One region of the Arthrobacter sunyaminii genome, then DNA from elsewhere that is predicted to be linked to it. Evidence: predicted binding sites of a transcription regulator. Region 1 holds the regulator's gene; each other region holds the start of a gene.
The links. The regulator HrcA, encoded in region 1, represses chaperone genes, less so after heat shock. The targets are predictions, from matches to a motif close to TTNGCACTCGNNNNNNNCGAGTGCNAA.

Region 1 (9,490 bases):
TGCTCCCGCCCGTGCCATGATCTTCGACTCCGTCTATGACACCTACCGCGGCGTGGTCACCTATGTCCGAGTGATCGACGGCTCGCTGTCTCCGCGTGAACGCATCCAGATGATGTCCACCCGGGCCAGCCATGAACTCCTCGAAATCGGTGTCAGCTCGCCGGAACCCACCCCGTCCAAGGGGCTGGGCGTCGGCGAGGTGGGCTACCTGATCACGGGCGTGAAGGACGTGCGGCTGTCCAAGGTTGGCGACACCGTCACCAACCTGGCTAAGCCTGCCGCTGAATCGCTGCCCGGTTACGCCGATCCCAAGCCCATGGTGTTCTCCGGGCTGTACCCGATCGACGGCGCCGACTATCCGGTGCTGCGCGACGCGCTGGAAAAGCTGATGCTCAACGATGCCGCGCTGGTCTACGAACCCGAGACATCGGCGGCGCTGGGCTTCGGCTTCCGCGTGGGCTTCCTGGGCCTGCTGCACCTGGAAATCACGCGTGAACGGCTCGAACGCGAGTACAACCTGGACCTGATCTCCACTGCGCCCAACGTGGAGTACGAGGTGACGCTCGAGGACAAGAAGGTCGTCACCGTCACCAACCCCAGCGAGTACCCCGAAGGCAAGATCAAAGAGGTCCGCGAGCCGATGGTATCGGCCACGATCCTGGCCCCCAACGAATTTGTCGGCGCCATCATGGAACTGTGCCAGGCCCGCCGCGGCGTCCTGGGCGGCATGGATTACCTCTCCGAGGACCGGGTGGAAATCCGGTACCGCCTCCCGCTGGCCGAGATCGTGTTCGACTTCTTCGACATCCTCAAGTCCAAGACCCGCGGCTACGCCTCGCTGGACTGGAAGGCCGACGGCGAACAGGTGGCCGACCTGGTCAAGGTGGACATCCTGCTCCAGGGCGAACAGGTGGACGCCTTCAGCTCCATCACGCACAAGGACAAGGCCTACTCCTACGGCGTGATGATGACCGGCAAGCTGCGCGAGCTCATTCCGCGCCAGCAGTTCGAGGTCCCCATCCAGGCTGCCATCGGCTCCCGGATCATTGCCCGCGAATCCATCCGCGCCATCCGCAAGGACGTGCTCGCCAAGTGCTACGGCGGTGACATCAGCCGTAAGCGCAAGCTGCTGGAAAAGCAGAAGGAAGGCAAGAAGCGCATGAAGATGGTGGGCCGCGTGGAAGTTCCGCAGGAAGCCTTCGTGGCAGCACTTTCCTCCGACGAGTCCAAGGACAAAGCCAAGAAGTGACACCCAGCGCACTACCCCTCGGAGACCCGGCACCCGCCGACGGTCTCCTGCCCGCCCAGGCAGCGGACGGAGCGGCGGACCGGAATTTTGGTCTGTATGTCCACATCCCGTTCTGTTCCGTCCGCTGCGGCTACTGCGACTTCAACACCTATACCGCCACGGAGCTGGGCGGCGGTGCCTCGCAGGCAGCCTACGGCGGCACTGCGGAGCAGGAAGTCCGGTTCGCTGCGCGCGCACTCACTGCCTCCGGACTGCCGCACCGCCCGCTGAAGACGGTGTTCTTTGGCGGCGGTACGCCCACGCTCCTGCCCGCGGAGGACCTGACGGGCATCCTGAAGACGGCCATTGATGCCTGGGGGCTGGAACCGGGCGCGGAGGTCACCACGGAAGCCAACCCGGACTCGGTGACCCCGCAGTCCCTCCAGCTGCTGGCTGACGCCGGGTTCACCCGCGTGTCTTTCGGCATGCAGTCCGCCGTGCCGCACGTGCTGGCAGTGCTGGACCGCACCCACACGCCGTCGCGCGTTCCGGAGGCAGTGAAGTGGGCGCGCGACGCCGGACTGAACGTGAGCGTTGACCTGATTTACGGCACGCCGGGGGAGTCCCTGGAGGACTGGAAGGTTTCGGTCAACGAGGCGCTGAGCTACGAGCCGGACCACATCTCCGCCTACGCCCTCATCATCGAAGAGGGCACGAAACTGGCCGCACGCATGCGCCGCGGTGAAGTGCCGCCGATCGACGACGACGACCACGCGGACAAATACCTCGTGGCCGACGAGCTGATGACGGCGGCCGGACTGTCCTGGTACGAGGTCAGCAACTGGGCGCGTACACCCGCGGACCAGTGCCGGCACAACCTGGCCTACTGGCGCAGCGACGACTGGTGGGGCATCGGCCCGGGCGCCCATTCTCACGCCGGCGGCGTGCGCTGGTGGAACGCCAAGCATCCCACCGCCTACGCCCAGCGGATTGCCGCGGGGGAGTCACCCGCCGTCGGGCGCGAAACCCTGGATGCCGAAACCCGGTACGTGGAAGACGTCATGCTGCGCACCCGCCTGGCTGAAGGCCTGGAACTGTCCCGGCTCAAGGATTCGGGCCGGCTCGCCGTGGCGGGTTTGATGGCCGACGGTTTGGTGGACGCGAAGGCCGCCCTGACCGGCCGCGTGCTGCTGACGACCAAGGGCCGCCTGCTGGCGGACGCCGTCGTCCGCCGCCTGCTGCCGGACTAGGTCCTATTGCCGGACTGAGGTCCGCCGCCGGGCTGATCCAGTCCCGGCCTTACTGGATGCGGCGCAGGTTCAGCGGGTAGCGGTAAGGCCGTCCGCGGTTGCATTCAATGCCGGCGACCACTGAGGAAACCGCGATGGCAACCCACAGCAGGGCATTCAGGATGGCGAAGACCCAGCCGATCACCGGAATGAAGGACAGCAGCCAGGCGACCATGGCGATGATGGTGGGAGGAAGCGTGAAGTTAAGCGCTTCCTTGGATTCCTGCGCCGTGAACGGGCCGCGGTCGCGGAATACCAGGTAGATGATCATCGAGGGGATGAAGCCCAGAATGCCGCCGAAGTGCGCCATGGTTGCCCACTGGCGGTCCTCGGAAGCGGTGAGGGGCAGCGCGTTGGCCGGTGCGCCCTGATAGGGGGGACGCTGGGCCGGACCCCGGTCGTCGGGGCGGTGCTGGTCATTTTGACGGATGTTCGACACTGCTGTTTCCTTTTGACTCTGGACGCCTGGCCCGGTGCGGCGGTGCGGACTGGGGCCGTCCGGCTGCTGCATATCTCATCTAGGTTACTGGCTGGAGGAGCTCCAGCCCGCAACGGCACGGCGGTGGAGCCGCTAAGGGACGGTCAGGAAGTCGATAACTTCCTCCACCCGCCCCAGCAGCGACGGCTCCAAATCGGCATATGAATTGACGCTGCCCAGCAGTTTCTTCCAGCCCATGGCAACATCGGTGTGGTCCCGGTGCGGCCAGCCCAGGCCTTTCAGAATGCCCGTTTTCCAGTCCTCGTGGCGGGGCACCACGGGCCAGGCTGCCAGGCCGATGGTCTGCGGCTTGATGGCCTGCCACACGTCCACGTACGGATGGCCCACAATCAGCACGTTCCCGCGGGCGCCCGGAACGGCCATGGCTTCGGCAGCTATCCGTGACTCCTTGGACCCGGACACCAGATGGTCCACCAGGATGCCCAGCCGGCGTCCGGGGCCCGGGCTGAAATCCTTTACAGCGGAGGCAAGATCATCCACGCCGTGCAGGGGCTCGACGACGATGCCCTCCACGCGCAGATCATCACCCCACACCTTTTCCACCAGTTCCGCGTCGTGCTTTCCCTCCACCCAGATGCGGCTGGCCCTCGCGGTGCGCGCCCGGACGTTGTCCACCCGGACAGAGCCCGACGCCGTCCGCCGGGACACCGGGGCCGCAGCCTTGACAGCCGGAACCACCTCGACGGGCTCCCCGTCCAAAAGGAATCCGAACCCCAGCTCGAAGGACTTCGTCTTGCCGCGCCGGTCCTCCAGGACCATCAGATGCAGGCCGCCGGACTTCTCGACGCGCACCACGGCACCAACCCAGCCGCTGTGCACGTCTTCAAGCACGAGCCCGATCTCGGCGCCGACTTTGGGCAATACCCGCCGGGCCGGGGCGCTAATGTCCTGCGGGCCCCACGAAAAATTCGACACGGGTGTATCCCTCACTCTGATTGCGGTTGGTTCCTGCGCGGATTCGGCACGTGCGGGCACGGGCTCCTCAATGCTAGCAACGCCGCCGATCCGTATTAGACTTAGCACTTGGGCAGGGTGAGTGCTAACCAGCCCGGCGCCAATCCGCATGCCTGTTCGGCACCGCTGTCAGGACATCAGCACCGGCAGGACATCAGCAAGGGAGGGAAAACCATGAGTGAGCCACGCAGACTCGAGGTGCTCCGGGCCATTGTTGAGGATTACGTGCATTCGCGCGAACCCGTTGGATCCAAAGCACTGGTGGAACGCCACCAGCTGGGAGTGTCCAGCGCCACCATTCGAAATGACATGGCGGCCCTTGAAGAAGAGGGCCTGATTGTCGCACCTCACACTTCCGCCGGACGCATCCCCACCGACAAGGGTTACCGCCTTTTCGTGGACCGGATATCAGACGTCAAACCGCTGTCCGCCGCAGAGCGCAAAGCTATCCAGACCCTGCTGGAGGGTGCAGAGGATCTCGATGACGTCATGGAACGGACCGTCCGGCTGCTCTCGCAGCTAACCAACCAGGTGGCTGTGGTGCAGTATCCGCATCTCGGCAACGCCAAGGTCCGCCACATCGAATTTGTCCTGCTGGCGCCGGCCCAGGTGCTGGTGGTCCTGATTTCCACCACCGGACGGGTGGAGCAGCGTGTCATCACGGTTCCGGACCAGGTGACCGAGCCGGACCTGCTGGAGCTGCGGCAGCATTTCCTGTCCGCACTCAGCGGCACGCCGCTGACCCGGATAACCGGACAACTGGCCGACTGCCTCGTCCAGGTTCCTGCCCCGAAGAGGCGGAACGCCGCGGCGCTGGCGCACTGTCTGGAGCAGCTGGCCGGAATCAACCGGGAAGACCGCATGGTCATGGCCGGCACCGCCAATCTGGCCCGTTCCACAGTAGACTTTCCCCTGACGATAGGCCCCATCCTGGAGGCACTTGAGGAACAAGTCGTCATGCTTCGGTTGTTGTCCGAAATGGAGCAGGACGCCAGAGGTGTCTCGGTGCGGATTGGACGGGAGAACCCGCATGGATCCCTTTCAGAGGCATCAGTCGTAGCCACCGGTTACGGACCCGATTCTTCGGCAAAGGTGGGGGTGCTCGGACCAACCCGCATGGACTACCCCAACACCATGGCCACAGTGCGCGCCGTGGCCCGTTATCTTTCCCGAATACTGAACAACTAAAAAACGTTAGACGAATACAGCAGCATTACGCCGGTTGCCGCCGCCCGCGGGCGACAGCAGCCGGTGGACGCCTCCGGACGGAGGGCGGCGCGGTAACAACGCGGATACTGCCAATTACAGGAAGCGATGTGCACGAGTGAGCGATCACTACCAGGTCCTGGGTGTCGGACGCGACGCCACGGGCGAAGAAATCAAGAAGGCGTACCGGAAGCTTGCCCGCAAGCTCCACCCGGACGTTAACTCTGCTCCCGGAGCGCAGGACGAGTTCAAAGCCGTCACCCACGCCTATGAGGTGCTCGCGGACCCGCAGAAACGCCGCATCTATGACACCACCGGCAACGAGAACGGCAACGACAACGGCTTTGGCGGCGGCGCCGGCTTCGGCGGCCAGAACTTCGGCTTCCAGGACATCTTCGACACCTTCTTTGGCGGCGGCGGAGGCGGCGGCCGGGGACCGGCTTCACGGACGCGCCGCGGCCAGGATGCGCTCATCAATGTGCGCATCGATCTGAAGGATGCCGTCTTCGGCACCAACAAGAAGATCGAGGTCGACACCGCGGTCACCTGCCCCACCTGCGACGGAAGCTGCTGCCAGCCGGGAACCTCACCCCGGACCTGCGACATTTGCCACGGATCCGGCCAGGTACAGCGTGCCGTGCGCTCCATTCTCGGCCAGGTTATGACCAGCGCGCCGTGCGGGTCCTGCCAGGGCTACGGAACCGTTATCCCGGACCCGTGCCACGAGTGCGCCGGCGAAGGCCGCGTGCGCAGCCGCCGTACCCTGAACATCAAGATTCCCGCCGGTGTAGCCACCGGCACCCGCATCCAGCTGGGCGGACAGGGCGAAGCCGGTACGGCCGGCGGACCCCAGGGCGACCTGTACGTGGAAATCCGGGTAAATGCCGATCCTACCTTTGTCCGCGAAGGCGATGACCTGCACGCCACGCTGACCGTGCCCATGACGGCGGCGGCGCTTGGGTCCTCCATCAACTTCGAGACGTTCGACGGCGACCGGGAGATTGCGGTTAAGGCCGGCACTCAGTCCGGGGAAGTCACCACCCTCAAGGGACTTGGCGTGACCCATCTGCGCGGCTACGGCAGGGGAGACCTGCTGGTCCACCTGCACGTGGAAACCCCGCAGAAGCTGGATGCGGAGCAGGAAGAACTGCTGCGCAAGCTGGCGCAGCTGCGCGGTGAGGAATATGCCGAGGGTCGTCTGGCCGGCAGCGGCACCGGCGTCTTTGCCCGGCTGCGGGACCGCCTGGGCAACCACTGACATGACCAACCCGATCTTCTTCGGTGACCCGGATGCCGTCCGGGCCGCCGGGGCCGGTTCCCTTTTTGTCCTCGAAGGGGCTGAAGCCCACCACGCAGTTGCCGTGAAACGCCTGGCGCCCGGGGAACCGGTGGATATCGTGGACGGGTCCGGACGCCGGCTCACGGGTACGGTTGCCGCTGCCGGGCCGTCCCGGCTGGAGGTTGCGGTGGAGTCCGTCACCGAGGAAAACGAAGCGGCAGATACGCTGGTGCTGGTTCAGGCCCTCGCCAAGGGAGGCCGGGACGAGCAGGCCGTTGAGGCAGCCACCGAGCTGGGCGTGCAGGCGGTGATTCCGTGGCAGTCCGAGCGGAGCATCGTGCGCTGGCGTGCCGACAAAGCCGCCAAGGGGCAATTGAAGTGGCAGGGCATCCTCACGGCGGCGGCCAAGCAGTCCCGCCGGTCCCAGATCCCGGTAGCCGAAGAAATGCTCGATACCAAGGCGCTGGTGCGCAGGCTGGCGGATGTGGACCTGGTGCTTGTGCTTCATGAAGAGGCCGACGGCGCGCTGGTACCGGCGGTGGAGCAGGCACGGCGCCGCTGCGGCGGCCGGCCGCTGAGCATTGCCGTGGTGGTGGGACCCGAAGGGGGAATCAGCGGCGCTGAAGTTGAGCTCCTGCGTTCCGAAGGGGCCGTGGCGGTCCGGTTGGGGCAGCACGTTCTTCGTTCATCCACCGCAGGTCCGGCGGCGCTGGCCGTCCTGAATTATGCGCTCGGCCGCTGGTAAAGCCGGGCTAATTCACGTCGGAATACACGGTGACGCGTTTGGAGTCCTCATCGGCCCGTTCAGCCCCGTGGAAAACGCTTACGCTGTATTCGCCCGGCGCCAGATCAACGCTGAAACTGTAGAGGGATGTGCCGCCGGTGGGTGCCTCCAGTTCGGCATAACCGGTCTGGACGGCATCCTCGGCGGGCCGGCCGTCAACAATCGGCTCGACACGCCAGGACACCTGGCCGCCTTCCGACACTGCGGTTCCGTGAACCCGCAGCGAAGGGCCGGTTCCGTCCCCCTGCTGCGGATCAATGATCCAGATCGGGGCCATCAGTGAAGCATCCCGCTGGAGCTGCCCTTCCAGGCGCTCATGCCCGAATGCCCGGTAACCTGCTTTGCCGTCCACCAGAAGCACCACTGAGGGCTCATACTTCACCGTGGTAAGCCCGGCGTTTGAAGCCGCAGCGGTTGCCGTATACACGAGCTGCTGGACGGCGCGGTGCGCCATGCCGGCATCGAGGGAAGTCTTGAAAGCGTCCGAGGAGATATCAACCGTGATCACGTTCTTGCCGGATATTGAGGCTGTGACGCTGCCGGCTTTGCTCCAGGGATTGAAGTAATCCGGATCAGCCGGTTTGTCGGACGTCATGGCAACTACAGCCTCGACTATCGGATCACCGCTCGTTTCGCTGGGCTGGAACTCCCGGTAGAGGTGAACATTTGAACCGTTCACTCCGAGCCAGTAGACCGGAAGCCGTCCCGGCGCCGGCTTTCCTTCCGAAGGAGCCGTAACGCTCAGCGGGGCGGACACGGAACCTGCAGCCTCATCAAAGGGCGTAGGCATGGAGGTGGTGGGGGTGGCTGCGACTACGCCGCAGCCACTGAGGAGGAGTGAAGATGCTGCGAGCAGGCCCAGGGCGATCCGGCGGTGCGGCAGGCGCCGTTGCGGTGCTTCATGCAATTTTCTGTCCTCCTTTCGCTGAACGGTCATCCCCAGCTTGGCACATGCGAAAGGCCGGATTTGCGCTCTTAACCGTCCTGCGACCGGACTGAGACCCGATTGAGACCCGGCGTCCGGAGCACCAACCGTGTTGTCGGCCGCCCGCCGCGGCCGCATCCGGCACAGGCGGACAAAACGGCTCACCGGCTGGAGCAGACGGTGAGCCGTGGTATCAAGTAATATTGAAGTGCCTGTCTTAACTTGCCGAGCTCCCGATTGCCGGTCCCATAACTTGTTAGGCCGGGGCACCACACCAAGCACAAACAACTCACTCTTCAAAAGGGGCGATGAAAGGCCTGGGAAGGCCGAATATATGACTGAATCCTCAGGAATTGGCACCATCGGACTGGATCGCCAGACCATCATCTTTGATTCCACGGAACACATGGTCCAGTCTCTGGGTGCCAACGACGAGGCGCTCAAGATCATTGAGTCCGCTTACCCGGAGGCCAATCTTCACGTCCGCGGCAACGAGCTTTCCATCTCGGGACCCGCTGCTGTTGTTGAACTGACCCTCCGTCTCGTCAACGAAGTTCGGATCCTGGCACGGAGCCAGACCAAGGTCACGCCCCAGTTGCTGGAGCAGTTGATCACCATGCTCCGGGACCAGAGCGCCCAGCGCCCGGCGGAAGTCCTGACGCAGAACATCCTCTCCACCCGCGGCCGCACCATCCGTCCCAAGACGCTGAACCAAAAGAACTATGTGGACGCGATTGATGAAAACACCATTGTGTTTGGAATCGGACCGGCGGGCACCGGCAAAACTTACCTGGCCATGGCAAAGGCCGTGCAGGCGCTGCAGCAGAAGGAAGTCAACAGGATTATCCTGACCCGCCCGGCTGTCGAAGCCGGCGAACGGCTTGGCTTCCTGCCCGGAACGCTGAGCGACAAGATCGATCCGTACCTGCGTCCCCTGTATGACGCCCTGCACGACATGATGGACCCGGATTCCATTCCCCGGCTGATGGCTGCCGGAACCATTGAAGTTGCACCCCTGGCCTATATGCGCGGACGCACGCTCAATGATGCCTTCATCATTTTGGATGAAGCCCAGAACACCACGCCGGAGCAGATGAAGATGTTCCTGACCCGCCTGGGCTTCGGCTCCAAGATGGTGGTAACGGGAGACGTGACCCAGGTGGACCTGCCCGGCGGCACTGCCTCCGGACTGCGCATCGTCCACGACATCCTCGGCGACATTGATGACGTTGCGTTCTCGGAACTGCATGCCTCGGACGTAGTCCGGCATTCCCTCGTGAGCAGCATTGTCACCGCTTACAGCGAATGGGACGAATCCCGGCGCGC
Region 2 (10,588 bases), 1.8 Mb from region 1:
CCTGTTCGGTCCGGCCTTTGTCTTCGGCCTCAATGCGGTCTCATTCCTGGGTACCGCAGTGGCTGTATATGTGTGGCGGGCGCCCCCGGAACCCGATGATCCCGAACGGATGGGGGAAGCGCTCGCCGCCGGCATGCGCTACATTCGGGCAGCGCCGCGCATCCGCCGCATCCTGCTCCGGACCGCTCTCTTCATGGCACCCGCGAGTGCACTGTACGCGCTGCTGCCGGTGGCCGCGAACGGGCACCTCCGGCTCGGGTCAACCGGTTACGGAGTGCTGCTGGGAGCGATCGGCATCGGCGCCGTCATGGGCGTGATTATGCTTCCCAGAGTGAAGGACCGGGTCCACGACAACCTGATGCTGGGCCTGTCCGCCGTTGTGTTTGGCGCGGCAATCATCGGCGCCGGTTTCCTGCCGGCAGTCCTGCTGGCCATCCTGCTGGTCCTTGCGGGAATTTCCTGGATCGCCACCTTCTCGATCCTCAACAGCGCCATGCAGCTCACGCTGCCCGAATGGGTGCGGGCACGCGGGCTGTCGGTCTACCTGATGGTGACCACCGGGTCCCAGGCCATCGGCGCCGCCGTTTGGGGCTCTTTCGCCACCGCGTTCGGCTACACCCCGGTGCTGGTGGCGGCCGGAACCCTGTTGGTGGCGGCAGGACTGAGCGTGGCCGTACTGCCGCTGCTGCCGCGCACCGGCCGGCTGGACCGGAGCGTCGCTGAGGCGGACCTGGGCATCGAAGCTGCTCAGGAACCCGCGCCCAACGACGGTCCGGTCACCATCCTCACGGCCTACGAGCTGGCCCCCGAAAAGGCTGCCGAGTTTGTGCAGCTGATGCATGAGGTGCGCCTGGCCAGGATGCGCACCGGTGCCCGGGACTGGGAGCTGGTGCATTCGGTGACGGATTCCCGGCAGTTCCGCGAGATTTACGACGTCGCCACGTGGCGGGAGTATCTGCGGCAGGAACAGGAACGCATCACGGGGGAGGACCGGAAGATCATGGACCAGGCGGCGCAGCTAGCCGAGGCAATACCCCGAACCCGCTGGTTCCTCCCGGCATCGGCTTAGCTTTCCGGTCAGTGTCAGCTTTTCGGTCAGCGTCAGTCCCGCGAATCCGTGGCCGCGAGCTGCTCGCGGACCAGCGGCGCAACTTCCGTGCCGTAAAGCCGGATGCAGTTCATCAGGTTTTCGTGCGGGAGGGTGCCCAGGCTGTACTTCATGTCGAAGCGGCTCAGGTCCAGTTCCTTGGCCACCCGGACAATCTTGGCGGCGACCGTTTCGGGGGAACCGATGAACAGTGCGCCGTCGGGGCCGGCGGAGGCCAGGTAGTCGCTGTGGGTGGTGGGGCTCCAGCCGCGCTCGCGGCCGATCCTGTTCTGCATGCGCTCGAAATGCGGCCAGGCTTCCTCCAGTGCCTGCTCGTCGCTGGCGGCAACGTAACCGGGGGAGTGGGCTCCCACCGGAAGCATCGGACGGCCGAACTGGGAAAGGGCCCGCTTGTACAGATCCACGAACGGGGCAAAGCGCGCCGGTTCACCGCCGATGATGGCGAGCATCAGGGGCAGTCCGTAATGGGCGGCCCGCACCACGGACTGTGGCGTGCCGCCGACGGCGATCCACGCCGGGAGTTCGCCTGACGCCGTAGGGGGATACACCCGCTGGTTCTGCAGGGGTGCCCGGGTGCTGCCATTCCAGGTCACTGGATTCTCGCTGCGCAGCCGGGTGAAGAGTTCCAGCTTTTCTTCGAAGAGCTCCTCGTACTGTGCCAGATCCAGCCCAAAGAGCGGAAAGGACTCCGTGAAGGAACCGCGGCCCAGGATCACTTCGGCTCGGCCGTTGGAGACTGCATCCAGAGTGGAAAAGCGCTGAAAGACACGGATCGGATCGTCGGAGCTCAGGACGGTGACCGCCGAACCCAGCCGGATCCGGCTGGTTTGTCCGGCAATGGCTGCCAGGACCACGTCCGGTGCTGAAACGGCAAAGTCCTCGCGGTGGTGTTCACCGACTCCGATGAAGTCAATGCCCACCGAATCCGCCAGGACGGCTTCGGCCACTACGTTGCGCAGCACCTGGTGCTGCGGAAGCCGCTCCCCGTCCGGGTCCGAGGTGACGTCACCAAAGGTATCCAGTCCCAGTTCCAGCTGCCGTCCCATATGAAGCCCGCCATTCCCTCAAAAGTTCATGTATTTGCATCTAGTCTAGCGGCACGGGCCATCCGGCCAAGCCATCTTGTTCCGGAAGGACCGGTGCTTCTTGGGAAAGTGATCTCACAGTGTCGAAGCCCCCGGATTTCATCCAGCCATGACACCAGCAGATAGACTGAGGGACGGTTCCCCGGGCGTTTTTCCGGAACCACTCCGGATCACCCGCAATGGTGCAAGCGATCAAGCGATCAAGCGATTAGTTGAGGTATTTTGCGAGACTTTAGTGCACGCCTGGCCACCGCCGACGAGATGGAAAAGTGGGACAGCCACGTGCAGTCCAACCCGTGCGGCGGGAACGTGCTGCAGTCCGCTTCCTACGCCGAGGTTAAGTCCCGCCATGGCTGGAATCCCATCCATCTGGTGTTCACGGGCCGCGGTTACACGACGTACAACCTGGCCATAGAGAAGAAGGTCCCCGGACTGGGCAGCCTCTGGTACCTCATCAAGGGCCCAGACGTCGCGGAGCCGGCCCACGTCCCCGAGGTCCTCGATGCGCTGCGCCGGTTTATCAAAGAAACCAAGAGGAACGTGTTCGCCGTCAAGGTGGAACCTGACATTGTGGACAGCCCCGAGGTGCGTGCCCAGTTCGAGGGTGCCGGCCTGGTGAAGACCTTCAACCTGCAGCCCAATGACTCCACGGCCCTTCTGGACACCACACCGGACACCGAGCAGCTGCTGAAAAACCTCTCCTCCCGCGGACGCAACGCGGTCCGCCGGGCCATTCGCGAGGGGGCCGACGTTCGGCGGGTCGAGCCGACCGAAGAGAATATGCGCATCATGTACCGGCTCATGAGCCACATCGAGGACCGTTCTTCGGCCCGGATGCGCTCCTATGAGTACTACCACCGCTTCTGGTCCAACTTCGTGGCGGCGGGCCAGGGCCGGTTCTACTTCGCGTTTGAAGAGGGCGAACCCACCGTCGGTGCATTTGTCATCGCCTACGGCAAGAAGGGAACCTACAAGGACGGCGGGTCCAAGCCCCGGCGTAACCAGTACGGAGACTCCCATCTGGTGCAGTGGACCGCGATCAACGAGCTGAAGGAAGACTTCGGCATTGAGCAGTATGACTTCTGCGGCACGCCCCCCAGCGACCAGCTGAAGAACAAGGAACATCCCCACCACGGCCTGGGCCTCTTCAAGACCAGTTTTTCCAAGACCGTCACGGACTTCGTGGGGTGTTATGACCTGGTCCTGGATCCGCTGCGGTACAAGATTTGGAACACCATCGGCGAACGCGTGGCGCGGCAGATTTACTGGCGCCGGCATCAGCAGCCGTTCTACTAAACAGGAAGCGCGCCTGAACGGAATCAGGCCAACAGAGGCGAAAGGGTGAGTCCTTTGGAGAACACGTCCGATGCAGACCGCCAAGAGCCTGCGCAGAATCCCGACCCACAGGTGGGACTGATCCCGGTCATTCGTCAGGGCGGACCTGCCGGGTCCGAACGGAAGAATCAGCCGGAACGCAAGAACCAGCCGGAACGCAAGAATCAGCCGGAGCGGCAGCCGGTACCAGGCAAAGCACCGAAGGCGCCGAAGGCACCCAAAGCGGCACCGAAAGGTGCCGCGGGTCTGCCCACAGGTCCTGCCGGCGTCGGCTTGCGCAGTACAAAGCCCAAACCCCCGCCCCCCACAACGTCCGTCATGCAGACGTCGCCGAAAGGGTCTTCAGGCGGGCTGAGCTCCGGACAGACCACGCCGGCAGGCCAGCCGCCGCGGAAGCCTCGGGCGCGCAAAACCGTTCCCGGCAGCCACCACCATCCCGGCAGCGCCAGCGCCCAGCGGCAGGACCGCTCATCGGCTGCTGCCAAAAGGATGCTGCGCCGCCTGGTCCAGGGTGAGACTCCGCCCACCCAGGCCATGTCCATTGTGGAGCGGCTGGCAGGCTCGCCGTATGCGAACCCCCTGGTGCGCACCGCCGGGCCGGATGCCTCCGCAAGGAAAACGCTTGATCTGGCGCTGGGGCTTGCCGAAACCATGTTCCGTTACGGTGCCGGCGCCCTGGAAGTGGAGACCGCCATCATCGCGGTCACCGCTGCCTTTGGCCTGGACAGCATCGAAGTGGACATCACCAACCAGTCCGTTCTGCTGAACTACTCGCCCAAGGACCAGACCCCCATTACCGTCATGCGGGTCGTGCGTTCCTGGACCAACAACTATGCCGGCCTCGGCCTGGTCCACCAGCTGGTCACGGACATTATCGACGGCGGTGTCTCCCGCGCCGAGGCGTCCAACCGGCTGAATGAGATCATGCACCGGCCAAAGCCGTTTCCGCGCTGGGCCGTGACCTTCTCCACCGGCGCCTTCGCGGCGGCGATTGTGGGATTCATCGGCGGCGGCCCGCTGGCCTCCCTAGTGGCTTTCGTCAGTACCTTCCTGGTCAGCTTGTTGCAGCGGGTGCTGGGGCGCTGGCGTGTTCCGGACTTCTTCACCACGGCCGCGAGCGGTTTCCTGGTCACGGCCCTTGCCATGCTCTTCTGGTCCATGGACGTGCCCATTTCGCCGGGCATCGTGGTTGCCGGAGGCATCCTTCTGCTCCTGCCCACCGGCCGCCTCGTCTCAGCTGTACAGGATGCGATCAACGGGTTCCCGGTCACCGCGTCGGGACGTTTCCTGTCCGCGTTCCTGACGTTCGGCGCGCTGGTGGCGGGCATCGCCGTCGCACTGGTGGTCGGGGCGCTGCTGGGTGTGCCGCGTCTGGATGTGACGCAGGTGGTGGGCTCCCAGTATCCGTTTGCAGTGACCCTGGTGCTGCTGGCCGTGGCGCTCGGGACCATCTGCGTGGTGGAGCAGTCGCCCATGAACTTGGTGCTCCCCACGGTCCTGACCGGGCTGGCCGGCTTCCTAGTATTCCAGCTCTCGGAGCTGGTGGGTGTGGGCCCCCGGCTGACACCGGCCGTTGCCGCGATCTTCATTGGCATGCTGGCACGGATGATTGCCCTGCGCATGGGTGCCCCGCAGCTGATCGTGGCTGTGCCGGCCGTGCTCTTCCTGTTCCCGGGGCTGTCCATCTTCCGGGCGATGTACGGGCTGAGCATCGGCTCCGACGACATCACCGTTGGTGCGGTGGGCATCTTCAACGCCCTTACGATTATCCTTGCGATCGCCGGCGGCGTGGTGTTTGGAGACAATCTGGCCCGCCCGCTGACCCGGAACCTCTCCGGCAACGACCGCCGGAACCGGCGCCGCTAGGCGTTAGACAGGCTGGACGTTAGACCGCCTGGACGTTAGGCAGGAAGAAAGAGCCCCGGACCGAGGGCCCCGGAAAGCAGGATCTAGAGGATCTTGCCGACCGGGGTCCTTTTTTCTGCCTGGAACGCGTCCTCTGTCCGGCCGGCCGCCCAATAGCCGGACAGAGAAACCTGCCGGCGCTCCAAGCCGCGGAGGCCAAAAAAGACATCCCGGAGGGCCTTCATCGCTTCGCGCTCACCGTGGGCAAAGACCTGCACATCGTTGCTGGTCCAGGGCGCATCGGCCACAGCGGCTGCCAGCAGGCCGGTGTTTCCTGCCGGGAGGTCGCCGCGGTACAGCCAAGTCACTGAGATACCTTCCGGCGTCTTCAGCGGCTGGCGGTCTTCGGGCCCGCCCACTTCCAGAAAGACCTGCCCGACGGCGGACGCGGGCAGCGATTCCAGCACGGCAGCCGTGGCCGGGAGCGCGGATTCATCGGCGGCGAAAAGGTACCAGCCGGCGTCGGGGTCTGGATTGAAGGCCCCGCCGGGACCAGTGAAGGAGAGGGTCTCACCGGCTGTGGCCCGGGCGGCCCAAGGTCCGGCGAGCCCCTCGTCTCCGTGGACCACAAAATCGATGGCGATCTCTGCGGCGGCGGAGTCGACGCTGCGGATGGTGTAAGTGCGCGACACCGGCCACTGTTCACGGGGAAACTGTTCCCGGAGTGCTTCGAGCTCCGCTGTTCCGTCCAGCGGCTTACCGTCCGGACCGAACCAGATCTTGCAGTATGAGTCGGCAAAACCATTGGCCGCAAATCGGGAGAAATTGGGTCCGCCGGCAATCACCCGAACCATGTGGGGAGTCAGCTGCTCCGTCCGCAGAACCTCCAGGACCAACAGCGGACGGGCCCGGCGGGGAACATCCTGCGCTGGCTTTGCGGCGGGCGCGGAAGGGTCAGGCATTTGGTTCTCCTAGATCAAAGGACGTTTTCTTTACCGTATCGCGCCGGCCGCCAGTCAATTGGCGAGGCGCCCTGTTGCTGCAACAGTTCGTTAACCCGGCTGAAGGGACGTGAGCCGAAGAATCCGCGCGAGGCGGAGAGCGGACTGGGATGGGCGGATTCGATCCTCGGGACATCATCGAGCAGCGGAACGATTGAACGGGCGTCGTTGCCCCATAACACGGCCACCAGCGGGGCCCGGCTCCCGTCAGCCAGGCGGCGGGCAACCACGCCCCGGACCGCGAGCTCGGTAATCTGCTCCCAGCCTCGTTTGCGGTGGGACCCTGCACTGCCGGCACGAACCGTCAGCACCCGGTTCAGCAGCAGCACCCCCTGGTCCGACCAGCAGCTAAGGTCACCGTGGACGCTGGGCGGTATCCCGAGGTCCGCGTGAAGTTCCTTATAGATATTGTTCAGGCTCCGCGGCAGCGGACGCACTGCAGGGTCCACGGAAAAGGACAGTCCCACGGCATGGCCGGGAGTGGGATACGGGTCCTGGCCGATCAGCAGGACTTTGACGTCTGCAAGGGGACGGGAAAACGCCCGGAGGATGTTCTCCGGCGCAGGCAGGACGGTGTGTCCGGACGCGCGCTCTTCCTGGAGTCCGGCAGCTATCCGGTGCAGGTCCTGGGCAGCGGGACCCAGTGCACAGGCCCAGTCCGGAGCCATGACATCACTGAGCGCTGCGGGGGCGGCGAACGGGAACGGTTTGTCGCCGGGCAGCTCGTGCGGCAGAGGAAAGAGCGTCGGGTCGCTTGAACTCACCCATCCAGCGTAGGCCGGATGCAGGGGAACGGGCTATTCCGGTAGGGCGGAAGACGCAAATGACAGAGCTGTTATTCACCAACTAACATGGGTGGTGAAACCGTCAACTATCTGGGAGCATTCTGTGGCCGAAACAACCGAAGCCTTCTCGCTTGACGGCGCGGTTGACCCCGACAGCCCGCTGGGGGAACAGGAACAGCAGATGCTGGCCTTGGAACGGGCCTGGTGGAAGTACGCCGGCGCGAAGGAACAAGCCATCCGCGAGCTGTTCGGCATGTCCGCCACACGCTACTACCAGGTCCTCAATGCGCTGATCGACACCGAGGACGCCCTGGCTCACGACCCTATGCTGGTCAAGAGACTGCGTAGACTACGAACAACCCGTCAGCGCGCGCGCACCGCCCGTCGTTCAGGCTCTGACGTCTAAACCGGCGCCACCTGAGACCAAGGACTGATACCTCACCATGAGCAATTACCCCCGGGATGAGTTCGACAAGGTTCCCGAAACGTCGTCGCGCCAGGGCGTTCACCGGGAACGGCTGATCCCTTCGCGCTCAAGCGGACTCGGCCTAATCATCACCGTTGGCGTACTCGCCCTGGTGCTTGGGGTGGCGGCTTACTTTGTCCTTCCCCGCCTGGGCATCGGAACGGACGACGGCGACAGGGCGCCTGCCGCAGATTCCTCCGCTTCCGTGGAATCCCCGGAACCGCAGGCCTCTGAACCCGGGCAAAGTACGGAACCAACCCCGTCCGCCACCGCTGCACCGAGTGCTGAACCCGCACCCACACCTTCCCCCACACCTTCACCCACGCCTGCCGCAGCGGACCGGAGCCAGCCCGTAGTGGTCTTGAACGGAAGCGGAATCGGCGGTTTGGGAGCCAGTGTGTCAGCCCGGCTGGGAGCCGATGGCTGGACTACGGCGCAGGTTGCCAACTGGGGCGGACAGCCGCTGCAGGGATCGATCATTTTCTACGGCACCGAGGACCAGCTGCCCAATGCCCAGGAGCTGTCGCAGCTGCTGGGGATTCCCACCGTCGTTCAGTCGCCGGACTTCACGCTGGTCACCGTGGTGCCCGGCCCGGGCTTCCAGTAGCAGCCAAACTGCCTCCTGCTGCGTAAATACTCCATAACAATCCTGCACAGCACCGGGCGCTCCGGCCTGCACTGGCTACAGTGAGTGCCAGCCGTACCGCGCAGGATCCGGAGCCGGCAGAAACAGCTCCGCGTTCCGGACTGCTCTGTGTGCCGCGGCCAGTTCCGCCATGATCACCGTGGCTGGACTTTCGCTCGCAAAAAAGGTGGGAGAAACGCACATGGCGCAGGGGATCGTCAAATGGTTCAACGGGGAAAAAGGCTACGGATTCATTACTGTGGACGAAGCTCAGACGGATGTTTTTGTGCACTGGTCGGCAATCCAGGCATCCGGATACCGCACCCTTGAAGAGGGCCAGCGCGTGGAGTTCGACATCGGCGAAGGCCAGAAGGGGCCGCAGGCTGAGGACGTCCGCACCGTGTAGCTGCCGGTGCCGGGCCGCCAATCCTATGACTGCCCTGCGGACACGGACACGGAACCCGTGGATGCTGTTGCCTGTGACGCGCCAAGCACCGAGCCGTGATCGCTTGCACTCAGTGTGCGGGAGTGCTAATTATTGACTTAGCACTCTTGCCGTATGACTGCTAAAAGCGGTCGGCGTTGAGTGAAAGAGCAAGCCACTGAGGTGAGGGCCTGCGGGAGCGTAAAGAGATCGCTCCTGTTGGCCCGTCCGTCGCGGGCACCGCAGTCTGGAATGCAACATCTAAGCACCCAGCATGACTGTTCCGGAAGGACGAAAGCCGTTATGGCCAAGATCATTGCATTTGACGAAGAGGCACGCCGCGGCCTCGAGCGCGGACTGAACATCCTCGCCGACGCCGTGAAGGTTACCCTCGGCCCGCGTGGCCGCAACGTTGTCCTTGAGAAGAAGTGGGGCGCCCCCACCATCACGAACGACGGCGTATCCATCGCCAAGGAGATCGAGCTCGACGATCCCTACGAAAAGATCGGCGCAGAGCTGGTCAAGGAAGTTGCCAAGAAGACTGATGACGTTGCCGGTGACGGTACCACCACGGCAACGGTCCTCGCCCAGGCACTGGTCAAGGAAGGCCTGCGCAACGTTGCTGCGGGCGCCGACCCGCTGAGCCTGAAGCGCGGCATCGAGAAGGCTGTCGAAGCTGTCACGGCCGAACTCCTCGCCTCCGCCAAGGAAATCGAGACCAAAGAGCAGATTGCTGCCACGGCTTCCATCTCCGCCGGTGACCAGCAGATCGGCGATCTGATCGCTGAGGCGCTGGACAAGGTTGGCAAGGAAGGTGTTATCACCGTCGAGGAGTCCAACACCTTTGGCCTGGAGCTTGAGCTCACCGAAGGCATGCGCTTCGACAAGGGCTACATCTCCGGTTACTTCGTCACCGACGCCGAGCGCCAGGAAACGGTCCTCGAGGATCCGTACATCCTGATCGTGAACTCCAAGATCTCCAACGTGAAGGACCTCGTTGCCGTTCTCGAGAAGGTCATGCAGTCCGGCAAGCCGCTGCTGATCATCGCCGAAGACGTCGAAGGCGAAGCCCTGGCAACCCTGGTGGTCAACAAGATCCGCGGCACCTTCAAGTCTGTTGCCGTCAAGGCTCCGGGCTTCGGCGACCGCCGCAAGGCCCAGCTGGCTGACATTGCCATCCTCACCGGTGGCCAGGTCATCGCCGAGGAAGTTGGCCTGAAGCTGGAGAACGCCACGCTGGACCTGCTGGGCAAGGCCCGCAAGGTGGTAGTCACCAAGGACGAGACCACGATCGTGGAAGGCGCCGGTGACCCCGAGGAAATCGCGGGCCGCGTCAACCAGATCCGTGCGGAAATCGAGAACTCCGATTCCGATTACGACCGCGAGAAGCTGCAGGAACGCCTGGCCAAGCTGGCCGGCGGCGTTGCAGTCATCAAGGCCGGCGCTGCAACTGAAGTTGAGCTCAAGGAGCGCAAGCACCGCATTGAGGACGCTGTCCGCAACGCAAAGGCTGCCGTTGAAGAAGGCATCGTCGCCGGTGGCGGCGTGGCCCTCATCCAGGCCGGCCTGAAGGCTTTCGCAAACCTGAACCTCGAGGGCGACGAAGCAACGGGCGCCAACATCGTCCGCGTTGCCATCGACGCTCCGCTGAAGCAGATCGCCTTCAACGCCGGCATGGAGCCGGGCGTCGTTGTCGACAAGGTCCGCGGCCTGCCCGAGGGCTGGGGCCTGAACGCTGCCACGGGCGAGTACGAAGACCTGCTGGCTGCCGGCGTCAACGACCCGGTAAAGGTAACCCGCTCTGCCCTGCAGAACGCGGCTTCCATCGCCGGTCTGTTCCTCACCACCGAAGCCGTTGTTGCCGACAAGCCTGAGAAGGCTGCTCCGGCAATGGGCGGCGGCGACGACATGGGC
Region 3 (10,588 bases), 800 kb from region 1:
CCCAAAGTCAGCACGGTGCTTCATAAGCACTCGCGCGGCTACAGGAATCGGGTGGAGGCCAACAGAGCGAAGTGGGCGCCGGACATGGGCGGGTTGCACGAGCTGACTAAGACCGCTGCTGCTTTCAGAGTGGGCGGCGGAATGCTGTCAGTGGCAACGGCAGGATTTACGATCGCCGATGAGCGGCAGGATGCCTATAACGAACTCCTGCAGGCCCATCCGGACATGGACCCTGACGAGCTGAACGAGCGGGCGGACTCGGTGGGAGCGGTGAAGGGCAGTGCCAAGGCCGGAATCGATCTTGCGGCGGCCGGGACCGGCGCCCTCATCGGGAGCGCAATAGGGGGACCGGCGGGGACAGTGGCAGGTGCCGCGATCGGCATCGGTATTTCGGTTGTCACCTCCCTCGAATTCGGTTTCCTGGACAACCGCACCATCAAGGATGCAGCCGCGGACACTGCCTTGGACCTGGTGGACGGTTTCATGGAATCAAACCTGATGAAGTCTGACGCGGGCAAGGCGGCACGGGGAGCAGCGGATGCGGTTGCCGACTGCTGGAACAAGCTCTTTGGCCGATAGTCCGGGCTTCACACCAATGCAGTGCTCAGCTAGGCAAGGGATGAGACATGGAAACTGAAACGAACGACTGGGCACTCTTCGCCGTTATGTTCCCCTTCGGGCTGCTGCTCTTCGTCGGCGGATTGCTGGTCTACAAACAAAAGATGGTGCCCCCGGCGCTGGATGACCGGTTCCCTGGAAAGCACTCGCTCGCCTGCACCTTCCTGGGCATGTGGCTCATGCTTCTGCCGGCTTCGAACTTCCGGGAAATAACCTCCAGCGACATCATTTTTGTTCCCTATGCCCTGCTGACGTTCGCCTGCCAGGGCATAGGGATGCTTGGCTGGCTCTGGATGCCCAAGTTTATGCAACCGGCGTGGTTGAAGGAGGCTGACCGGCTCAAGGCCCGCGGCAAGGTTCGGCGCATCAGGCAGTACGTCAAGGGGAAGGACAAACGATGACGGCGGCTGCCCAGGGATTCAGCTACGAGCGCCTGCACGCTTTCAACCTGCCGCGTCCGGATGGCTGGGAGCGGGTCGAGACGGAAGCCGGGGTCCTGGCAGTAGCTCATCCGCCGGTGACGGATGGAGACTTCCGGCCCAACATGGTGTTGCGCGGGGGACCGGCAGACGGGATTTCCATTGCCCGGTTCGCGACGGCGGCACTGGCCTCAACGCTCGAGGAGTTCCAGGACGTTCGGATTCTCTCCAACGATCTCTGGAGTCCGGAGGCGTTGGGCACGGAGGGCAGCGGCCGCAGGCAGCGGTTTGTCCACCGGGCAGGCCGGCATCCGGTCTGCGTGGACCGCTGGATCTGGATGGATGACGGGTTCGTCATGGAGGCAACCGCTAGCTACACCATTGAGCAGCACACCGGAATGAAACTCCTGTTTGAACAGATGGTCCGGGATATCCGGATCAACACCGCCGTCCGGGATATGCCCGGTAGCCAGGCCGTCCGGGAGGGCCGGCGTGACATCGATCGGATAGCCCCGCAGGAGCCCCGGCTGGATGATTATGCCTCCCGGTGCGCGGGTGCCGAGTTGGAGGATTTGGGCAGCATCGCTGCAGCACAACCCTATCGGGAAGGCGGAAGGCTGCTGCCGATTCCGGCCCTGGAACTGCTCGATACGCTTTTGGTGAGGGACCGGTTGGGGCGGTTTCAACGGAAGGATCCGTCTGTGGCGACGCTCCAAGCCGCAGGTCTGCTTACGGCTGCAGCAAAGCTGACTCCGGCAGGGGAACAGTTCCTCCTGCCCGTCCGGAAGCTGGATGCTTCCTTTCAAGTGGAAGCATCCAACGCAGCGGGAGGCTCAGTGCTGCAGGCCTGGATTGGCGGCGGACTTGGGAAGATCACTGCCGGGCCGTCGCTGTTCCCGGCTGCGTCGGCGGCCTTTGAACCCGATGATGTAGCCGCCAGCATTATGCAGGCCAACATGGTGCCTAAGCGGATTGCAGACTGGGCAGGTCTTTCTCCGGGCTGGAGTATCCCGCACGAGCCGGTGGTGCTGGGCATGGACCACTATGAGGCCCGGCTCAAGTCGGCGCGGACCCCGGCACCGAAGACCCTGGATCAAGCTGCGGGGCAGATGTGGCAGCAACCGTGGGCCGAATGGCAGATCCTGAACGAACAAACCGGCGGGTGGTTCGGCTGGGTGAACGCCGGGGCGGCCGGGCAATACCGGCTTTCACCCGGTGATGGATATCAGGAGCAGGGCCGCACCGTGCGTCTCGAACCCATGTCCTCGGCCGTCGTCTGGGACATGCTGGTGCGGTTCATCCACGCCGCTGTGGAAGGGATTCCGCTCCGGTTGCCCGAGGTGCCGGGCTTCAACGGCTAGGCGAAGTACACGCCTATCCGGTTGCCCTCGATCTCTTCGATCCGGATATCGATTTCGTAGATATCCTTCAGGACCTCGGGCCGCATGATCATGGACGGCGGCCCCTGGTGCAGGAGCCTGCCGTTGGCCATGGCAATAATGTCGTCGGAATAGCAGGAAGCGAAATTGATGTCGTGGATGACCAGTACCACCGTCTTGCCGAGCTCGTCGGTGAGCCGGCGCAGCAGCCGCATCATTTCCACGGAGTGCTTCATGTCCAGGTTGTTCAACGGCTCATCCAACAGCAGGTAGTCGGTGTCCTGGGCCAGCACCATGGCAATAAATGCACGCTGCCGTTGACCGCCGGAGAGCTCGTCAACAAACCTGTCCGCCAGATCCGACAGGTCCAGGAAAGCCAGGGACTGCTCTATCTTCTCCCGGCACACCGACGTCGGACGCCCGCCGTTGTGCGGGTACCGTCCGAAGCCGACCAGATCGCGAACGGTCAGCCGCACGGTGAGATGGTTGTCCTGCCGCAGGATGGCCATCTTCCTGGCCAGGTCCTTACCCGGTGTTTTCACGACGTCGAGGCCGTCCACAGTCACCGTTCCCGCGTCAGCGGGCAGCAGGCGGCTGATCATAGAGAGCAGCGTGGACTTGCCGGCACCGTTGGGGCCAATGATCGAGGTAACTCCGCCTTCTTTGATATGGCAGCTCACCTCATCAACAACGGTGGTGCCGGCATATTTTTTGGTGACGCCGTTGACGGAGATCATTTGATGGAGCCTTTCAGGAGCAGGATCAAAAAGACGATCCCGCCGACAAATTCAATGACAATGCTCAGGGCTGTATCGAACGCAAACACGCGCTCCAGGACCAGTTGGCCGCCCACCAGGGCAATGATGCCCAGCAGCACTGCGATGGGGACAACAGCGGCGTGCTTGAAATGCGAACAAAGCTGGTAAGCCAGGGAAGCCACCAGCAGACCGAAGAAGGTAACCGGCCCCACCAGAGCGGTGGACACCGCAACGAGCACCGAGCAGATCACCAGCACCAGCGTCACCGTGCGTTTGTGGTTGATGCCCAGGTTGATCGAGGTTTCCCGGCCCAGCGACAGCACATCGAGTGAGTGCCGCAGGCGCCAGGCCGGAACTGTAACGATGGCTGCAGCGATCAGCGAGTAGCCAAGCAGCTTGGCGTCGACGTTGTTGAAGGACGCAAAAAACAGGTCCTGCAGGATGATGAACTCGCTGGGCTCGATCAGCCGCTGCAGCAGCGAGGACACACCCCGGAACAGCGTGCCCAGCACAATGCCCACCAACAGCATCAGATGGAGGGACTTGCCGCCGCCGGTAAAAAGCCACCGGTACAGCAGGAACGAGAACCCCACCATCAGGGCAACTTCCATGCCGTAACGCAGCGGATCGGACATGGCGAGGACAAGGCCGCCGCCGAGGGTGAACACCAGGATGGTTTGGATCAAGACGTACAGGGCGTCGAAGCCCATGATCGAGGGCGTCAGGATCCGATTGGCGGTGACAGTTTGGAACAATACGGTGGAGACGCCGACGGCGTAGGCCACCAGGATCATCGAGCCCACCTTAACGGCGCGGCGCGGAAGGACATAGCCGATGTTTCCGCGCAGATCGATGGTCATGAAGACCACGACCAGAGCGGCTGCCGCCAAGGACAGCAGGATGATCCAGAACCGGGGGGAGAGGTTGCGCACCGGACGGCGGCGCTGCACGGTAAGTGCGGAGGGAAGGGCGCTGACTGGACTGCTAGGCACGGGCGGAGCGCTTTCTCAGGAGCAGGTAAAGGAACAGGGCGCTGCCAATGGCGGAGACGATGACCCCCACCGGAATTTCATACGGGTAGCGGATGGTCCGGCCGATGATGTCGCACGCCAGGACGAAGCCGGCCCCGAAAATGGCGACCCACGGTATGGCCCGGCGGACGTTGTCCCCGATCATCAGCGAGACCAGGTTGGGAACGATCAGGCCCAGGAACGGCACCGAGCCGACGCTGACAACCACGACGGCGCTGATCAGGGACACGATGATGAGGCCCAGCGTCATCACCCGGTTGTAGTTCAGGCCCAGGTTGGTGGTGAACTCCTGGCCCATGCCTGCGACGGTGAAGCGGTCAGCTGCCAAATAACCGATCAGGGTCAGGGCGCCTACAATCCAGAGCAGTTCGTAGCGCCCGCGCAGTACGCCGGAGAAATCTCCGACCATCCAGGAATTCAGGGTCTGCAGCAGGTCGAACCGGTAGGCGAAGAACGTGGTCACAGCCGCAATAACGCCGCCAAGCATGATTCCCACGAGGGGAACGATCAGCGTGTTGCGCAGCGGAATCCGGCGCAGGACCAGAAGGAAGAGGGCGGTCCCGGCCACGGCGAAGACGGTTGCGGTGGACATTTTAAGGAACAGCGAGGCCCCCGGCAGGAACACCGTGACCACCAGGATGCCCAGGGAAGCGGACTCCACTGTGCCCACCGTGGACGGCTCCACGAACTTGTTGCGGGCCATCAGCTGCATGATGAGACCGGCGACGCTCAGCGCCATCCCGGCAAGAATGATGCTCAGGGTCCGGGGAACCCGGCTGATCCAAAAGATGTCCCACGCGTGTTCATCGCCGGAGAGCAGGCCGGGAAGCGAAACGTCGCTCACGCCGACAAACATGCTGACAACGGCAAGCACCAGGACAGCTGTTCCTCCCAGCAGAAGCTTGGCTCCGGGGCCGAGGAACCGGCGCCGGCCGGAAACAGCAGTGGCCCCGGCGGCTGCCGGGGCGGTGGGGATTAGCGCAGTGGTCATGGTGCGTTCCGTCTCCCCCGCCGGCCGGCCCTGCTCCCGGAGGGGAGGAAGGCCGGCCGGCAAGGATTGGCAGGTGGGCTGGACGGTTAGGAGATGCCGTCCTGAACAGCGCTGACCATGGAGTCAACATTGTTCAGGCCGTAACCCACGAGATACCAGCTGGAGGAATCGAGCATGGTGATGCGGTCATTCTTGGCGGCCTTGGTGCCCATCACGAGTTCGTTGTCCAGTACAGCGGAGGCAACTTCACCCGCATTGCCCACAGCGACGTCGCGGTCGATGACAAACAGGTTGTCCGGGTTGATCTCGGCAACGTATTCGAAGGACACGGATTCACCGTGCTGTGCTTCGGACTTGATGTCGGCAGCGGTGGCAACCCCAAGGACGTCATGGATCAGGCCGAAGCGTGAACCTTCACCGTAAGCGGTCATTTCGCCGCCGCTGGTCATGATGATGAGGCCGTTGCCGGCGTCGGCGGCGGTTGCCTTGGTGTCTTCCACCTTGGTCTCGAGTGCAGCGAGCTTCTCTTCAACTTCGGCTTCCTTGCCGAAGATGTCACCGATGATCTCGGTGTTGGAGATGAAGGAATTCCACGGATCCGCAGCGTCGGTGCTGAGGTTGATCGTGGGCGCGATCTTGGAGAATTCTTCGTAGGAGTCAGCGGTGCGGCCGGACATGATGATCAGATCGGGGGCGCCGGCGCTGATGGCCTCGAAGTCGGGCTCCTTCATGCTGCCGATCTTGGTGTAGTCATCGGAGCCGTACTTGGAGAGGCTTTCGGGGAAGTTTGCGGCGGGAACGCCGTCAACCTCGATACCCAGGGCATCCAGGGTGTCCAATGCGCCGAGGTCGAACGTGTAGACAGTCTCCGGGTTCACGGGAACTTCGGTGGTGCCCTGGGTGTGTTCAACGGTAACCATGGTGGGCTCGGACGCATCGGCGGTGGCGTCCGCGTTGGCCGAACTGTCTGATCCGCAGGCGCTCAGGGCCAGGAGGGAGGCGAGGGCGGTCCCGGCGACAAGGCGGGACTTGAGGGTTTTCTTCACGTCAGGGGCTCCAGCTGTTCGGGTCTATCGTCCGGCCCGGCGGGGGAGGCCCGCCAATAGGACACAGATGTTTGCGTATTTAGGACATATAAATGTTTGCTAATTTTGCGCGCCTTTGAAAACTACAGGGTTAGGTGAGGCTAAGCAACTTTTATGTCCCGGTGAGCGGGCTTTGGTTACGGGGCATCATGACGCGGCAAAGTAAATTGGCACTCACCTTGACCGAGTGCCAGCCCTTGCATAAAGTCGGAGCTAGCACTCTCCCTGTGAGGGTGCTAATTCCTGAGGGAAGCGCCAACCGGCACCGCGACGACGGCCAGCGCCCACCGACGGTCCCTATCCGTTAGTAACTACGCAAAGGAGAGCCCGAGTGTCGGTCTCTATTAAGCCCCTTGAGGATCGCATTGTTGTCCGCCCCCTCGAAGCCGAGCAGACCACTGCTTCCGGCCTCGTCATTCCGGACACTGCAAAGGAAAAGCCCCAGGAGGGCGAAGTTGTTGCAGTAGGCCCCGGCCGCGTTGACGACAACGGCAACCGCGTTCCCGTGGATGTTTCCGAAGGTGACGTTGTCATCTACTCCAAGTACGGCGGAACCGAAGTCAAGCACGGCGGCTCCGAATACCTGGTGCTGTCCGCCCGCGACGTACTGGCCATCGTCGTTAAGTAGTTGAAAAAGGAAGACCCCGGCCAATCTGGCCGGGGTTTTCTGATGCAGGTGCAGATGTAGCTGTCGGAAAGGACACACACATGGCAAAGCAATTGGAGTTCAACGACTCCGCCCGCCGCTCGCTGGAGGCCGGCGTCGACAAGCTGGCCAACGCCGTCAAGGTGACCCTCGGCCCGCGCGGCCGCAACGTAGTGCTCGCCAAGACCTGGGGCGCTCCCACCATCACGAACGACGGCGTGACCATCGCCCGTGAAGTCGAGCTGGATGATCCGTATGAGAACCTCGGTGCCCAGCTGGCCAAGGAAGTAGCCACCAAGACCAACGATGTCGCCGGTGACGGTACCACCACCGCCACGGTGCTGGCTCAGGCCCTGGTCAAGGAAGGCCTGCGCAACGTTGCTGCAGGCGCCGCTCCGGGCCAGCTGAAGCGCGGCATGGAGACGGCCGTGGAAGCGGTAGCTGCACGGCTGCTGGAAAACGCCAAGGAAGTTGAGGGCAACCAGGTTGCCCACGTAGCTGCCATCTCCGCCCAGAGCATGGAGATTGGCGAACTGCTGGCCAAGGCCTTTGACACCGTCGGCAAGGACGGCGTCATTACGATCGAGGAATCCTCCTCGACGCAGACCGAACTGGTCATCACCGAAGGCATGCAGTTCGACAAGGGCTACCTGTCCCCGTACTTCGTCACTGATCCGGAGCGCCAGGAAGCCGTCCTCGAAGACGCGCTGATCCTGATCAACTCCGGCAAGATCTCCTCGGTTGCCGAGTTCCTGCCCCTGCTTGAAAAGGCGCTGCAGACCTCCAAGCCGCTGTTCATCATTGCCGAGGACATTGAAGGCGAAGCCCTGTCCACCCTGGTGGTCAACAAGATCCGCGGCACCCTGAACGTGGTTGCCGTCAAGGCACCCGGATTCGGTGACCGCCGCAAGGCCATGATGCAGGACATCGCCACCCTCACGGGTGCGCAGGTTGTCTCCCCGGATCTGGGCCTGAAGCTGGACCAGGTTGGCCTTGAGGTGCTGGGCTCCGCCCGCCGCATCACGGTTACCAAGGACAGCACCACGATTGTCGACGGAACCGGCTCCGAAGCCGACGTCGCTGACCGCGTGGCTCAGATCCGTGCCGAGATCGAGCGCACGGACTCCGACTGGGACCGCGAGAAGCTGCAGGAACGCCTGGCCAAGCTCTCCGGCGGCATTGGCGTCATCAAGGTTGGCGCAGCCACCGAGGTGGAGCTCAAGGAAAAGAAGCACCGCATCGAAGACGCCGTGTCCTCGACGCGTGCGGCCCTGGAAGAGGGCATCGTGGCCGGCGGCGGTTCCGCACTGGTCCACGCTGCCAAGGCCCTGGACACCGACGCGGAGGTGCTGAAGCTGGAAGGCGACGCCGCCACCGCCGTCGGTCTGGTGCGCCGCGCCCTGGCACAGCCGCTGCGCTGGATCGCCGAGAACGCGGGCGCCGAGGGCATGGTTGTTGTCGCCAAGGTCACTGACCTTGAGGTCAACAACGGCTTCAACGCCGCGACGGGCGAATACGAGAACCTGATCGAGGCCGGCATCATTGACCCGGTCAAGGTCACCCGTTCGGCGCTGCGCAACGCCGCATCCATCGCCGCCCTGGTCCTCACCACCGAGGCACTTGTGGTGGAGAAGCCTGCCGATGACGAAGAAGATCACGGCCACCAGCACTAGGTGACACAGAGGCCCCGGCGCTGCAGCAGTATTTTGCTGCGGCACCGGGGCCTTTTGCATGCCCGGCTGTGAGTGATGCCACCAGTAAGGATTTGGAATAGGGACCGGCGGTCTTTCGTTTTAGGATGTAAGGAAGCCAGCCGGTCCTTTTTCCGGCGTTTTCCCCATCCCTCCGGTCCTTCCGCGAAAGAGGCGCAGTTTTGAGCCAGCAGTCCACAGAGCATGACCCGTTCGGCTTCATCGGCCTGACGTACGACGACGTCCTGCTGCTGCCCGGCCCCACGGACGTCATTCCGTCCGAGGCGGACACCTCCTCCCGCCTGTCCAAGCGGATCACCGTCCAGACACCGCTGCTTTCGGCCGCGATGGACACGGTGACCGAATCCCGCATGGCCATCGCCATGGCACGCCAGGGCGGACTCGGTGTCATCCACCGCAACCTGTCCATCGCAGACCAGGCCGAGCACGTGGACCGCGTCAAGCGCAGCGAATCAGGCATGATCACCAACCCGGTGACCATCTCCCCGGACGCCACCCTGCAGGAACTGGATGACCTGTGCGCCCACTTCCGTGTCTCCGGCCTGCCCGTTGTGGATGCGGACGACAAGCTGCTGGGCATCGTGACCAACCGCGACACCCGTTTCATCCCGCGTGCCGACTACCCCGCCCGCAAGGTTCATGAAGTCATGACCCGCATGCCGCTGATCACCGGCCGCGTGGGTATCAGCGCCGAAGAAACCGTGGAACTGCTGGGCAAGCACCGCATCGAGAAGCTGCCGCTGGTCGACGACGACGGCCGCCTGCAGGGCCTGATCACGGTCAAGGACTTCGACAAGGCCGAGCAGTACCCGCTGGCCACCAAGGACGAGGAAGGCCGGCTGCGTGTCGGCGCCGCGATCGGTTTCTTCGGTGACGGCTATGAGCGTGCCATGACACTCGTTGACGCCGGCGTGGATATCCTCGTCGTGGACACCGCCAACGGCCACAGTGCAGGCGTGCTGGACATGATTGCCCGCCTGAAGAAGGACCCGGCGGTGGCGCACGTGGACATCATTGGCGGCCAGGCAGCCACCCGCGAAGGTGCCCAGGCCCTGATCGACGCCGGCGCCGACGCCATCAAGGTGGGCGTGGGTCCCGGATCCATCTGCACCACCCGCGTGGTGGCCGGAGTGGGCGTTCCTCAGATCACCGCCATCTACGAAGCTGCCAAAGCCGCCATCCCGGCGGGCGTGCCGGTGATCGCCGACGGCGGCCTCCAGTACTCCGGCGATATCGGCAAGGCCATCGTTGCCGGCGCAGACACCGTCATGCTGGGCGGCCTGCTGGCCGGTTCCGCCGAAAGCCCGGGGGACCTGGTCTTCGTCAACGGCAAGCAGTTCAAGTCCTACCGCGGCATGGGTTCGCTCGGTGCCATGCAGAGCCGCGGCAAGAACACGTCCTACTCCAAGGACCGCTATTTCCAGGCCGATGTCCCCAGCGACGAAAAGCTGATCCCCGAGGGCATTGAAGGCCAGGTTCCCTACCGGGGTCCGTTGTCCGCCGTCGCTCACCAGCTGGTGGGCGGCCTGCGCCAGACCATGTTCTATACCGGTGCGCGCACCATCGAAGAGCTGAAGCAGAAGGGCAAGTTTGTCCGGATCACCCCGGCCGGCCTCAAGGAATCCCACCCGCACGACATCATGATGACGGCGGAGGCGCCGAACTACGGCACCCGCCGCTAATTTCGGCACCGACGGCAGCAGCCGCATCCATCCTCCAAATGACGGGGAAGGATGCGGTTGCTGCTGCTTTAAGGCCCGGCTTCCAAAGCTGGGATAACCTAGAGGCGTGAGCAATGAGATAGAAATTGGCCGTGGCAAGCGTGGGCGCCGAGCCTACTCCCTCGATGATGTGGCAATTGTGCCGTCCCGCCGGACGCGGGACCCGCAGGATGTTTCCATCAACTGGCAGATCGACGCCTACCAGTTTGAAATGCCGGTCATGGGAGC

Region 2: groL (chaperonin GroEL) is a predicted target of HrcA. The motif match lies at 8,794-8,820, and genes of this name have one in related genera.
Region 3: groES (co-chaperone GroES) is a predicted target of HrcA. The motif match lies at 6,449-6,475, and genes of this name have one in related genera.

Annotation. Positions count from the first base shown of each region.
Region 1 is NZ_CP076456.1:2,321,514-2,331,003, reverse strand. Features, by position in the region: gene lepA (translation elongation factor 4) at 1-1,249, shown strand, start outside; gene hemW (radical SAM family heme chaperone HemW) at 1,246-2,478, shown strand; gene KG104_RS10395 (DUF4870 domain-containing protein) at 2,528-2,947, opposite strand; gene KG104_RS10390 (DUF3097 domain-containing protein) at 3,089-3,931, opposite strand; gene hrcA (heat-inducible transcriptional repressor HrcA) at 4,145-5,158, shown strand; gene dnaJ (molecular chaperone DnaJ) at 5,295-6,434, shown strand; gene KG104_RS10375 (16S rRNA (uracil(1498)-N(3))-methyltransferase) at 6,436-7,200, shown strand; gene KG104_RS10370 (GerMN domain-containing protein) at 7,208-8,146, opposite strand; gene KG104_RS10365 (PhoH family protein) at 8,499-9,490, shown strand, end outside.
Region 2 is NZ_CP076456.1:543,484-554,071, forward strand. Features, by position in the region: gene KG104_RS02495 (MFS transporter) at 1-1,069, shown strand, start outside; gene KG104_RS02500 (LLM class flavin-dependent oxidoreductase) at 1,102-2,154, opposite strand; gene KG104_RS02505 (lipid II:glycine glycyltransferase FemX) at 2,416-3,489, shown strand; gene KG104_RS02510 (threonine/serine exporter family protein) at 3,847-5,394, shown strand; gene KG104_RS02515 (siderophore-interacting protein) at 5,478-6,335, opposite strand; gene KG104_RS02520 (uracil-DNA glycosylase) at 6,350-7,138, opposite strand; gene KG104_RS02525 (DUF3263 domain-containing protein) at 7,263-7,565, shown strand; gene KG104_RS02530 (LytR C-terminal domain-containing protein) at 7,603-8,232, shown strand; gene KG104_RS02535 (cold-shock protein) at 8,453-8,656, shown strand; gene groL (chaperonin GroEL) at 8,978-10,588, shown strand, end outside.
Region 3 is NZ_CP076456.1:3,125,130-3,135,717, reverse strand. Features, by position in the region: gene KG104_RS14110 (hypothetical protein) at 1-579, shown strand, start outside; gene KG104_RS14105 (hypothetical protein) at 627-1,019, shown strand; gene KG104_RS14100 (hypothetical protein) at 1,016-2,398, shown strand; gene KG104_RS14095 (iron ABC transporter ATP-binding protein) at 2,395-3,153, opposite strand; gene KG104_RS14090 (iron chelate uptake ABC transporter family permease subunit) at 3,150-4,166, opposite strand; gene KG104_RS14085 (ABC transporter permease) at 4,159-5,196, opposite strand; gene KG104_RS14080 (siderophore ABC transporter substrate-binding protein) at 5,283-6,242, opposite strand; gene groES (co-chaperone GroES) at 6,613-6,909, shown strand; gene groL (chaperonin GroEL) at 6,990-8,600, shown strand; gene guaB (IMP dehydrogenase) at 8,801-10,321, shown strand; gene KG104_RS14060 (GuaB3 family IMP dehydrogenase-related protein) at 10,428-10,588, shown strand, end outside.